Regions from separate parts of the Streptomyces sp. NPDC006551 genome, predicted to be linked through region 2. Evidence: riboswitches for the same ligand, from Rfam matches in the RefSeq annotation. Region 2 holds a riboswitch; each other region holds the start of a gene.

Region 1 (3,979 bases), on a different contig from region 2:
CCACCAGCGTCCGGACGATCTCCTCCGCGACCAGCTCGCTGTTGGCCACGGTCCCCACGCTGCTCTGCGCGATGGAGAAGAGCAGCAGCAGGGGCAGGGCCGCACCGGCGTACGCGAGCACCAGGGTGTTCACCACCGAGGCGATGTGGTCGCGGCCGATGCGGATCCCGGCCCGGTACAGCGCGCGCGGCCCCATCCGCGGATCCGCCTGATGCAGCTCCCACACCGCCGACGTCTGGGTCACCGTTACATCGTCGAGCACCCCGAGCGACCCGATGATGACGCCGGCGAGCAGCAGACCGGACATGTCGATGTCCGGATAGAGGCCGTGGATCAGGCCGGTGTTGTCGTCCGTGTTGCCAGTGAGTGAAGCCCAGCCGATGAAGAGCGAGCCCAGCAGCCCGATCAGCAGCAGCGAGATCAGGGTGCCGAGCACCGCGACCGAGGTACGGGCCGAAAGCCCGTGACACATGTAGAGCGCGATCAGCATGATCGCGCTGGACCCCACCACCGCCACGACCAGCGGATTCGAGCCCTGCAGAATCGCCGGCAGGATGAAGAAGGTCAGCACCAGGAAGCTCACGGCGAGCGCGATCAGGGCCATCAGCCCGCGCAACCGGCCGACGAGCACGACGGCGAGCGCGAAGATTCCGGCGAGCAGCACCATCGGGAGTTTGCGGTTCACATCGGTCACCGAATACTGCAGGTCACGCGGGGCGTCGGGGGCGTACGCCACCACCACGCCCTGCCCCTCGCGCAGTTGCCGGGGCGCGTCCGGCTGCACGATCTCGATGAAGGTGCGGCCCTTGTCGTTGCCCGTGGTGACCTCGATCGTCGCCTTCGCGCACTGCCCCTGCTGGGCGTTGACCGCCTCCCGCCCTTGGGGTGTCGTCGTGTCACCGGTCGGCGGCACCTGCGCGGCGTTCACGTCCTTGCAGTCGACGTACTCGACCGAGACGACCTTGCCCTGCTCGGTCTGCCGGTCGAAGCCGACGCCAGTGCGCTCGTGCGCCGGGGTGCCGCCGGGCCACAGGACCGCGAGCCCGACCAGGACGGCGGTGGCGAACGGGATCAGGACCGCGGCGATGACCTTGCGCAGATGCAGGGAGACGGGCGCGGCGGGCCCATGGCTGTGCGTGTGGCCGTGCGCCACATGCCCGCCATGGCCGTCGTCCTGCCCGTGCCCATGCCCGTGGCCGGTGCCGTCGCCGTGCGGTTCGGGGGTCTGCTGCGAGGAAGTCACCGACCGATCATCGCAAGAACGGCGGGGGCCCACTGTTCAGCACGCCCGGGTTGACGCTAGCGTGGTGGCACCTTTGCACACGCGGGAGCTCGGAGCACCGGGCTGAGAGGGCGCTGATCACCGTACGCGCGCGTACTGACGTACGTACGGGAAGAGGCTGCGCCGACCGCCGAACCTGTTACCGGGTAATGCCGGCGTAGGGAGATCGGTCTCATGACCATTCAGGATGCACGCACGCCTGCCACCAGCCAGGACGGCCAGGACGAGCGCACACCGGGCTGGCACAAGGGGTACATCGAGGGCTCCCGCCCCGACCTCCGTGTGCCGGTCCGTCAGGTGCACCTCACCAACGGCAAGGACGTGACGCTGTACGACACGTCCGGTCCGTACACCGACCCCACCATCGACACCGACGTACGGCGGGGTCTTCCGCCGCTGCGCGAGAACTGGATCATCAGTCGCGGCGACACCGAGGAGTACGCGGGCCGCCCGGTCCGCCCCGAGGACGACGGGATCAAGCACACCTCGCCGCGCGGGGGACTCAAGAACCTCGACGCGGTCTTCCCCGGCCGCCCGCGCCAGCCCCGTCGGGGCCGCGACGGCCAGGCGGTGACCCAGCTCGCGTACGCCCGCCGGGGTGAGATCACCCCGGAGATGGAGTACGTCGCCATTCGCGAGAACGTCTCCCCCGAGGTCGTACGGGAGGAGATCGCCGCGGGGCGCGCGGTGCTCCCGGCCAACGTCAACCACCCGGAGATCGAGCCGATGATCATCGGCAAGCGGTTCCTGGTCAAGGTCAACGCCAACATCGGCAACTCCGCCGTCACCTCCTCCATCGAGGAGGAGGTGGAGAAGATGACGTGGGCGACCAAGTGGGGCGCGGACACGGTCATGGACCTGTCCACCGGCCGTAACATCCACACCACCCGCGAGTGGGTGCTGCGCAACTCCCCCGTGCCGATCGGCACCGTGCCGCTCTACCAGGCCCTGGAGAAGGTCGACGGCAAGGCCGAGGAGCTGACCTGGGAGATCTACAAGGACACGGTCATCGAGCAGGCCGAGCAGGGCGTCGACTACATGACGGTCCACGCCGGCGTACTGCTGCCGTACGTGCCGCTGACCGCCCGCCGAAAGACCGGCATCGTCTCGCGTGGCGGTTCGATCATGGCCGCCTGGTGCCTCGCGCACCACAAGGAGAACTTCCTCTACACGAACTTCGAGGAGCTCTGCGAGATCCTGGCGACGTACGACGTCACGTACTCGCTGGGCGACGGTCTGCGCCCCGGTTCGATCGCGGACGCCAACGATGAGGCGCAGTTCGCGGAGCTGCGCACGCTCGGTGAGCTGAACACGATCGCCAAGCGCCACAACGTGCAGACGATGATCGAGGGCCCGGGCCATGTCCCGATGCACAAGATCAAGGAGAACATCGACCTCCAGCAGGAGATCTGCGAGGAGGCGCCGTTCTACACCCTCGGCCCGCTGACCACGGACGTCGCGCCCGCGTACGACCACATCACGTCCGGGATCGGCGCCGCGATGATCGCCTGGTGGGGCACGGCGATGCTCTGCTACGTCACGCCCAAGGAGCACCTGGGCCTGCCCAACCGCGACGACGTGAAGACCGGCGTCATCACGTACAAGATCGCGGCGCATGCGGCCGATCTGGCCAAGGGGCACCCGGGGGCGCAGGAATGGGACGACGCGCTGTCGGACGCGCGGTTCGAGTTCCGCTGGGAGGACCAGTTCAACCTGGCCCTCGACCCGGACACGGCCCGTGAGTTCCACGACGAGACGCTGCCGGCCGAGCCCGCGAAGACCGCGCACTTCTGCTCGATGTGCGGCCCGAAGTTCTGCTCGATGAAGATCTCGCAGGACATTCGCCGGGAGCACGGTGGCGACCTCAAGTCGGAGGAGATCTCGGCCGGTATGGCGGAGAAGTCCAAGGAGTTCGCCGCCTCCGGCAACCGGGTCTACCTCCCGTTGGCGGACTGACCTGGAGGACACCGGGCGGACCCGCGGCCCCGGGGGGAGTCGCGGGCCGGCCCGGTTCCGTCCGTCCTGGCGTCCGCTCCCGTGCCGTCCCTCCGGCGTTCACTCCGGCTGGTTCTCCGGCGTTCACTCCGGTCGGTTCTCCGGAGAGCCGAAGTCGGGGCTGCTGAAGTCCGGGCTGCTGAACGTCGGACGAGTGCCGGACGCGCCCTCGCCTGGGCTGGAGAACTCCGGGCCGCTGTAGCCGATCTTCGGTATTCGGGAGGTCGGCAGGGGGCGGGGCGGCGAGGCCGGCCGGGCCGCGCCGGGGTCGGCCAGCGCGTCGCGCAGGAACGGCAGGATTCCCCGTTCCAGCAGCGCGCGGCGCCAGGCTTCCCTGGCCTGGGACAGCTCGTCGTCTCCTCCCGGGGCGGGCCCCGTCGCGGCCACCTCCGTGGCGCTGTTGCGCAGCGCGGTCATGAGGAGCCCGGCGGCCGCGCAGAGCAGCCCGGCCGCCGCGACGGCGCCGAAGAACCAGCCCGCCGTCAACAGGGTCTCGGCGAACACCAGTGTCGGGGCCAGTGTCTTCAGTGCGGCTCCGACCAGCAGGAAGATCACCGCGGCCGTGCCGGCGAGCACGGGCGCGAGGACCGTGACGATCGCGACGACACCGGCGCCGGGACCACCGGTCGCACCGTCGCCGTCCGCCGCGAGGACGGCGCCCATGACACTCGTACCGCTCGGTGAGCGTCCCTCTTCGCGGAT
Region 2 (3,979 bases):
GGCGAGGACGGCGAGATGCTCCAGCTCCTCGCCGGCCTCCATGCCCTTGTCGCGGAGCTGCACGATGTCCACGCCGGAGGAGAGCACGGCGTCGAGGAACGCGGGCAGGTCGCCCTGGCGCTTGCGGGCGTCCGTGCAGAGGTAGAGCCGGGCGTCGGCGAGCTGTGCGCGTGGCGTGGACATGGGTGCTCCCCCGGGGGCTGCGGCGGTCCCGTGGGGCCGGGCGGGCCCGGCCCCACGGGATCTCCTGTGGTGTCTTGGGTGCGTCAGACGGCGAGCGCCTGGGCGCGGCGCTTCACCTCCGTGCCGCGATTCTCGCTGAGGGCCTGCGCGGGCGTGCCCGGCAGGGTCGGGTCGGGAGTGAAGAGCCACTCCAGCATCTCTTCGTCGGTGAAGCCGTCGTCCTTCAGGAGCGTCAGGGTCCCGGAGAGACCCTTGACCACCTTGTCGCCGTCGATGAAGGCGGCGGGGACCTGAAGCGCCCTGTTCTCACCGCGGCGCACGGCGATGAGCTGGCCCTCCTTGACCAGCTGCCGTACGCGCGTCACCTCGACATCGAGCATTTCCGCGATGTCGGGGAGGTAGAGCCAGGCGGGGACGAGAGCATCGATTCTTGCGTCAATCTCGGTCACGGGACCAGCCTGCCATCCCGGACCGACAGTCGGAAGCCGGGCCCTATTCGACGGCCGCCTTCAGGGGTACGGAGGGGTCGGTCGCCCGCTCCAGGGCGACGCGCATGCCCGCCTCGATCAGTTTGCGGCCCTGGGCCAGATCGCGGGGGCGGCCGACGGCGAGCAGGGCGACCAGGACGCCGGCGCGCAGCCAGAGGACGGACCAGGAGGCGCCGGCCGGGTCGCCGCGCCGGACCAGCTCGTCGGCGCCCGTGTGGTGCCCGGCGTACTGGACGAAGCGCCCGAACTGCTCGGACCAGAAGTACGGCACCGGGTCGTAGACCCGGGGGGTCTCGCCGATGATGTCGGCCGCGACCGTGCGCGGTCCCTGGAGGGCGTTGTCCCAGTGGTGGACCAGGAGCCGCTCGTCGTAGCGGGCGGAGGGGAAGGAGGCGCAGTCGCCGACGGCGTACACGTCGGGCAGGGAGGTCCGGAGCCGGTCGTCGGCGGTGATCGAGCCGCCCGCGTCCAGGGCGATGCCGGAGCCGTCGAGCCAGTCGGTGGCGGGCCGGGCCCCGATGCCGACGACGACGGCGTCGGCGGGCAGCGTCCGGCCGTCGGCCAGGACGACACTGCCGGGTTCGATCCGCGCCACGCGCGCGTGGGTGAGGAGAGCGGCGCCGCTCTCCTCGTACCACCGGGCCATCGGGGCGGCGACGTCGGCGGGCAGCGCGCCCGCGAGCGGCCGGTCGGCGGCCTCGACGACGGTGACGGCGCAGCCGGCCTCGCGCGCGGCGGTGGCGAACTCGGCGCCGATCCAGCCCGCCCCGACCACCACGATGTCGTGGCGCCGCTCAAGGACGGGCTTGAGCCGGGCGGCGTCGTCGAGGGTGCGCAGCAGGTGGACGCCGGGCACGCCCTCGGTGCCGGGCAGGGTGACCGGCTGGGCTCCGGTGGCGACGACCAGTACGTCGTAGGGCACCGGCCCGGCCTCGGTGTCGATCTCGTGGGCTTCGGCGCGCAGGCCGGTCACTTCGAGGCCGAGGCGCAGCTCGATGGAGAGTGCTTCGAAGTCGACGTCGAAGGCCGAGTCCTCGGCCTTGCCCAGGAGTACCGCCTTGGAGAGCGGGGGCCGGTCGTAGGGCTGGTGGGGCTCGGCTCCGATCAGGGTGACGGGGCCCGCGAAGCCCTGCTCGCGCAGGGCGACGGCGGTCTGCACTCCCGCCATGCCGGCGCCCACGATCACGACGTGCTGCTGTGCCTGCTTCTGCTCGCTCACCCGATCACCTTACGCATCTGACGGGACGTCAGGAAGGTGGCCGCTCCACCGAGCCGGTGCCGGAACCTTCCAGGGACTCCCCTGCCCGGCACGGCTCCCGCCGAACGCGCCCGGGGAGTGACGTCGGTCCCATGGCGGAGGCTCCCTACTCGGCGCGAAGGGCGGGGGATAGTCTGACCGTCAACGTAGAGCACTCACGGGAGCCCGGACGCACCGGGCTGAGAGGGAGGCTGACCGGCCTCCGACCGTACGAACCTGATCCGGGTCATGCCGGCGAAGGGAGGGGCTGGACGCCCATGCCATCACGTATGCCACACGTCCGTACGTCCTGTGACGTCCTCGTCATCGGGGGCGGGATCATCGGCCTCGTCACGGCCTGGCGCGCGGCGCAGCGCGGGCTGCGCACCGCCGTGGCCGACCCCGAACCCGGCGGCGGGGCCGCACGGGTCGCGGCCGGCATGCTCGCCGCCGTCACCGAACTCCACTACGGCGAGGAGACCCTGCTCGGGCTCAACCTCGCCTCCGCCCGCCGCTACCCGGCCTTCGTCGCCGAACTGAGCGACGCCACGGGCCACGACGTGGGCTACCGCTCGTGCGGGACGCTCGCCGTCGCCCTCGACGCGGACGACCGGGCGCATCTGCGGGAGCTGCACGCCCTGCAGACCCGCTGCGGTCTGGAGTCGGAGTGGCTCAGCGGGCGTGACTGCCGCCGGCTCGAGCCGATGCTCGCTCCGGGGGTGCGGGGCGGGCTCCGGGTCGATGGCGACCACCAGGTCGATCCGCGCCGGCTCGCCGCCGCGCTGGTCGTCGCCTGCGAACGCGCCGGTGTGGTCTTCCACCGGAGCGTCGCCGACCGTCTCACGGTCGTGCGCGACCGGGCCGCGGGAGCGGTGTTCGCGGACGGCACGGAGCTCGCGGCCGACCAGGTCGTCCTGGCCGCGGGCAGCCTCAGCGGCCGGCTCGGCGGCGTACCGGAGGAGGCTCTGCCTCCGGTACGGCCCGTCAAGGGGCAGGTGCTGCGGCTGACCGTGCCGCCCGCGTACGCGCCGTTCCTGTCCCGCACGGTCCGGGCCGTGGTACGCGGCAGCCACGTCTATCTGGTGCCGCGCGAGAACGGCGAGCTGGTCGTCGGCGCGACCAGCGAGGAGCTCGGCTGGGACACCACGGTCACGGCGGGCGGGGTGTACGAGCTGCTGCGCGACGCGCACGAGCTGGTGCCGGGCATCACCGAGCTGCCGCTCACCGAGACCCGGGCGGGTCTGCGGCCCGGGTCCCCGGACAACGCGCCGCTGCTCGGCCCGAGCGCGCTGCCGGGCCTCCAGCTGGCCACCGGCCACTACCGCAACGGGGTGCTGCTCACGCCCGTCACCGGCGACGTCATGGCGGAGGTGCTGACCACCGGCACGCTCCCGGACGAGGCCCGCCCCTTCACCCCCCGCCGCTTCTCTCCCGTACGTCTGGAGCAGCCCGCATGAACGTGCTGAACGTGTCCGTGAACGGGGAGCCGCGCGAGCTCCCCGGCCCCGTCTCGCTCGACGCCCTCGTCGCCACCCTGACCGCGGCCCCCTCGGGGGTGGCCGCGGCCGTCAACGAAACCGTCGTGCCGCGCGGCCAGTGGTCCGCGACCTTCCTCGGCGAGGGCGACCGCGTCGAGGTCCTCACAGCGGTGCAGGGAGGCTGAGCGCGATGTCCGACGACGTGTTCCTTCTCGGCGGTACGGAGTTCTCCTCGCGTCTGATCATGGGCACGGGCGGCGCGCCCAGCCTGGACATGCTGGAGCGCTCGCTGATCGCCAGCGGTACGGAGCTGACCACGGTGGCGATGCGCCGCCTGGACCCGACCGTGCAGGGCTCGATCCTGTCGGTCCTGGACCGGCTCGGCATCCAGGTGCTGCCCAACACGGCGGGCTGCTTCACGGCGGGCGAGGCCGTGCTGACCGCCCGGCTCGCCCGGGAGGCGCTGGGCACGGAGTGGATCAAGCTGGAGGTCGTCGCCGACGAGCGGACCCTGCTGCCGGATCCGGTCGAGCTGCTCGACGCGGCCGAGACGCTGGTGGACGACGGCTTCACGGTCCTTCCGTACACCAACG
Region 3 (3,979 bases), on a different contig from region 2:
GACTGGAGATCCTCGCCAACGAGGCCGACCCCGCGCTCTCCACGGCGTTCAACGACGAGGACTACCGGCAGGTGGTCGGCTGCCTCGGACAGCACTACCCGATCGTCCTGACCGACTCCGGGACCGGCCTGCTGCACAGCGCGATGCGCGGCATCCTCGACTTCGCGGACCAGCTGATCGTGGTCGCCACACCCAGTGTGGACGGCGCCACCAGCGCCAGCACGACCCTGGACTGGCTCAGCGCGCACCACTACGACGATCTCGTCCAGCGGAGCATCACCGTGATCTCCGAGCCCCGCAAGAAGAGCAAGATGGTGAAGGTGAACGACGTCGTCGATCACTTCCGCGCCCGCTGCCGGGGCGTGGTGATGATCCCCTTCGACGAGCACCTCGCCACGGGCGCGGAGGTCGATCTGAAGGAGATGAGGCCGCAGACCCGCCAGGCCTACTTCGATCTGGCGACGCTGGTGGCCGCGGACTTCCCCCGCACCCAGCCCGAGGCCGTGAGCTGGGGCGCTTCGTATCCCCACTCGGGTTACAACGCGGCCAGCATGTTCGCCGCCCCCGCATGGGGCTGACCCCCCACCGGAGCGGGCCGCACGACGAGGCGTCGTCGATCATGAAGATCGCCGGCGCCGCCCGCGGGGTCCTGGCGGGGCGCGTGTGCCGCGACGAGTAGACGAGCAGACGGCCGCGCCACGGCGGATCTGGCCCTCCGGGCCGTCTCCGGGCCGCCGGAGACGGCCCGGAGACGGCCCGGGACGACCGCGGAGCGCTTCGGGCCCTGGGGGCCGGGATCCGTCTGCGACACTGGTAGAACCATGCCCAAGCCCGGAGAACTCACTTTCGTCGCGCCCCGCGGAGCCAAGAAGCCGCCGCGGCACCTCGCCGACCTCACGCCCGCCGAGCGCAAGGAAGCCGTCGCCGCGATCGGCGAGAAGCCGTTCCGCGCCAAGCAGCTGTCCACGCACTACTTCGCGCGGTACGCCCACGACCCCGCCGAGTGGACCGACATCCCCGCCGCCTCCCGCGAGAAGCTGCGGGGCGAGCTGCTGCCCGACCTGATGTCCGTCGTCCGGCACATCTCGTGCGACGACGACACCACCCGTAAGACCCTGTGGCGGCTGCACGACGGCACGCTCGTCGAGTCCGTCCTCATGCGGTATCCCGACCGGGTCACCATGTGCATCTCCTCGCAGGCCGGCTGCGGGATGAACTGCCCGTTCTGCGCCACCGGGCAGGCCGGGCTCGACCGGAACCTGTCGACCGCCGAGATCGTGCACCAGATCGTCGACGGGATGCGGGCGCTGCGCGACGGCGAGGTGCCGGGAGGGCCGGCGCGGCTCAGCAACATCGTCTTCATGGGCATGGGCGAGCCGCTCGCCAACTACAAGCGGGTCGTCGGGGCGATCCGGCGGCTGACCGACCCCGAGCCCGACGGGCTGGGGCTCTCGCAGCGCGGGATCACCGTCTCCACCGTCGGTCTCGTGCCCGCGATGCTGCGCTTCGCCGACGAGGGCTTCAAGTGCCGGCTCGCCGTCTCGCTGCACGCGCCCGACGACGAGCTGCGCGACACCCTCGTGCCCGTCAACACCCGCTGGAAGGTTCGCGAGGTCCTCGACGCCGCCTGGGAGTACGCGGAGAAGTCCGGCCGCCGGATCTCCATCGAGTACGCCCTCATCCGGGACATCAACGACCAGGCATGGCGGGGCGACCTGCTCGGACGGCTCCTCAGGGGCAAGCGGGTGCACGTCAACCTCATCCCGCTGAACCCGACCCCCGGGTCCAAGTGGACGGCCTCCCGTCCCGAGGACGAGAAGGCGTTCGTCGAGGCCATCGCCGCCCACGGCGTGCCGGTGACCGTCCGCGACACCCGAGGTCAGGAGATCGACGGCGCCTGTGGACAGCTCGCCGCCACCGAACGCTGACCTTGTAGGCTGAGCTCGAACACATCTCCATATTCCGACAGGGGAGCGCCACAGCGCTGAGAGTGCGGTCAACGGACCGCAGACCCTCTGAACCTCGCCCAGGTCATTCTGGGTAGGAAGTTCGGTCGTTACTCGAGCTGTTGCGCCCTGCCCACCCTCGGGTGGGCAGGGCCGCGTCTCTTCCTGGTCACACCCAGGAGGAATTTCAGTGAGCACCAAGAAGATGGCCGCGGGCGCGCTCGTCGCCGCGCTGGGCGTCACCACGCTCGCCGCGTGCGGCGGCTCCGGCGACCAGGCCGACAGCCGTGCGCCGAAGACCGTGACCCTCGTGAGTCACGACTCCTTCAACGCCTCCAAGGAGGTGTTGGCGGAGTTCACCCAGAAGACGGGTTTCACGGTCAAGGTCCTCAAGAGCGGCGACGCCGGTGAAGCCGTCAACAAGGAGATCCTGACCAAGGGCTCCCCGCAGGGCGACGTCTTCTTCGGCGTCGACAACACCCTGCTGTCCCGCGCGCTCGACAACGGCATCTTCGTCCCGTACGAGGCCAAGGGCCTCGACCGGGTCCCCGCCGGACTCCGGCTCGACGAGGAGCACCGGGTCACCCCCGTCGACACCGGCGACATCTGCGTCAACTACGACAAGAAGTACTTCGCCGACAAGAAGCTCGCGCCCCCGCAGACCTTCGACGACCTGGCGAAGCCCGCGTACAAGGACCTGCTCGTCGTCGAGAACCCCGAGCGGTCCTCCCCGGGACTCGGCTTCCTCCTCGGCACCGCCGCCCGGTACGGCGACGACGGCTGGCAGGACTACTGGAAGAAGCTCAAGGCCAACGGCGTGAAGACCGTCGACAGCTGGGAGCTCGCCTACAACCAGGAGTTCTCCGGCTCCGCGGGCGGCAAGAAGGCCAAGGGTGACCGTCCGCTGGTCGTGTCGTACGCCTCCAGCCCGCCGGTCGAGGTCCTCTACTCCGAGCCGCAGCCGAAGACCGCCCCCACCGGCGTCTCCACGGGCACCTGCTTCCGGCAGACCGAGTTCGCCGGACTGCTCGACGGGGCGAAGAACCCCGAGGGCGGCAAGATGCTGATCGACTTCCTGATCTCCAAGAAGTTCCAGGACGACATGCCGCTGCAGATGTTCGTCAACCCCGTCACCAGCGACGCGACGCTGCCCGAGCTGTTCACCCAGCACGGGGTGGTGATCGACAAGCCGCAGACGATGGAGCCCGCGAAGATCGCCGAGAAGCGTGACCAGTGGATCCAGTCGTGGTCCTCGCTCGTGCTGAAGTGACGAAAGCGCCCCGTGGAAGCGCGGCGCGGCTCGGCCTCATGGTCGTGCCCGTCGCGTTCTTCGGCCTCTTCTTCGCCTGGCCCGTCGCCTCGATCATCGAGCGCGGGCTCATGGTGGACGGGGCATGGCGGTTCGGCCGGTTCGGCCAGACGCTGACCCGGCCGGAGATCCTCGACGTCCTCTGGTTCACGCTGTGGCAGGCGCTCGCCTCCACCGCGCTGACCCTGCTGATCGCGCTGCCCGGCGCGTACGTCTTCGCCCGCTTCGACTTCCCCGGCAAGGCGCTGCTGCGCGCCGTCGTCACCGTCCCCTTCGTCCTGCCCACCGTCATGGTCGGCACGGCGTTCCTGGCACTCGTCGGTCGCGGCGGGCTCCTCGACGAGCTGTGGGGCGTCCGCCTGGACACCACCGTGTGGGCGATCCTCCTCGCCCATGTCTTCTTCAACTACGCCGTCGTCGTCCGGACCGTCGGCGGCCTGTGGGCCCAGCTCGACCCCCGTCAGGAGGAGGCCGCCCGGGTCCTCGGCGCGTCCCGGTGGACCGCGTGGCGGACCGTGACCCTCCCCGCGCTCGCCCCGGCGCTCGCCGCGGCCGCGCTGATGGTGTTCCTCTTCACCGCCGGCTCCTTCGCCGTCGTCCAGATCCTCGGCGGGCCGACGTACTCCACCCTGGAGACGGAGATCTACCGCCAGACGGTCGACCGCTTCGACCTCACCACGGCCGCCGTCCTCACGATGACGCAGTTCGTCGCCGTCGGCGCGAT

Evidence for each region. Region 2 has a riboswitch for thiamine pyrophosphate ahead of thiO (glycine oxidase ThiO). Riboswitches for the same ligand answer to the same signal wherever they lie in the genome.
Region 1: it holds a riboswitch for thiamine pyrophosphate, as region 2 does, so the genes downstream of both, thiC (phosphomethylpyrimidine synthase ThiC) here and thiO (glycine oxidase ThiO) in region 2, are expected to answer to the same signal.
Region 3: it holds a riboswitch for thiamine pyrophosphate, as region 2 does, so the genes downstream of both, ABZY12_RS32700 (thiamine ABC transporter substrate-binding protein) here and thiO (glycine oxidase ThiO) in region 2, are expected to answer to the same signal.

Annotation. Positions count from the first base shown of each region.
Region 1 covers NZ_JBEXOT010000003.1:196,456-200,434, forward strand. Annotated here, with positions in the region: gene ABZY12_RS05335 (YibE/F family protein) at 1-1,153, opposite strand, end outside; TPP riboswitch at 1,315-1,463, shown strand; gene thiC (phosphomethylpyrimidine synthase ThiC) at 1,457-3,238, shown strand; gene ABZY12_RS05345 (hypothetical protein) at 3,362-3,979, opposite strand, start outside.
Region 2 covers NZ_JBEXOT010000007.1:128,099-132,077, forward strand. Annotated here, with positions in the region: gene thiE (thiamine phosphate synthase) at 1-183, opposite strand, end outside; gene ABZY12_RS10700 (Rv2175c family DNA-binding protein) at 267-632, opposite strand; gene ABZY12_RS10705 (FAD-dependent oxidoreductase) at 676-1,890, opposite strand; TPP riboswitch at 2,077-2,189, shown strand; gene thiO (glycine oxidase ThiO) at 2,199-3,365, shown strand; gene thiS (sulfur carrier protein ThiS) at 3,362-3,571, shown strand; gene ABZY12_RS10720 (thiazole synthase) at 3,577-3,979, shown strand, end outside.
Region 3 covers NZ_JBEXOT010000067.1:11,060-15,038, reverse strand. Annotated here, with positions in the region: gene ABZY12_RS32710 (FhaA domain-containing protein) at 1-578, shown strand, start outside; gene rlmN (23S rRNA (adenine(2503)-C(2))-methyltransferase RlmN) at 822-1,928, shown strand; TPP riboswitch at 1,958-2,065, shown strand; gene ABZY12_RS32700 (thiamine ABC transporter substrate-binding protein) at 2,152-3,216, shown strand; gene ABZY12_RS32695 (iron ABC transporter permease) at 3,255-3,979, shown strand, end outside.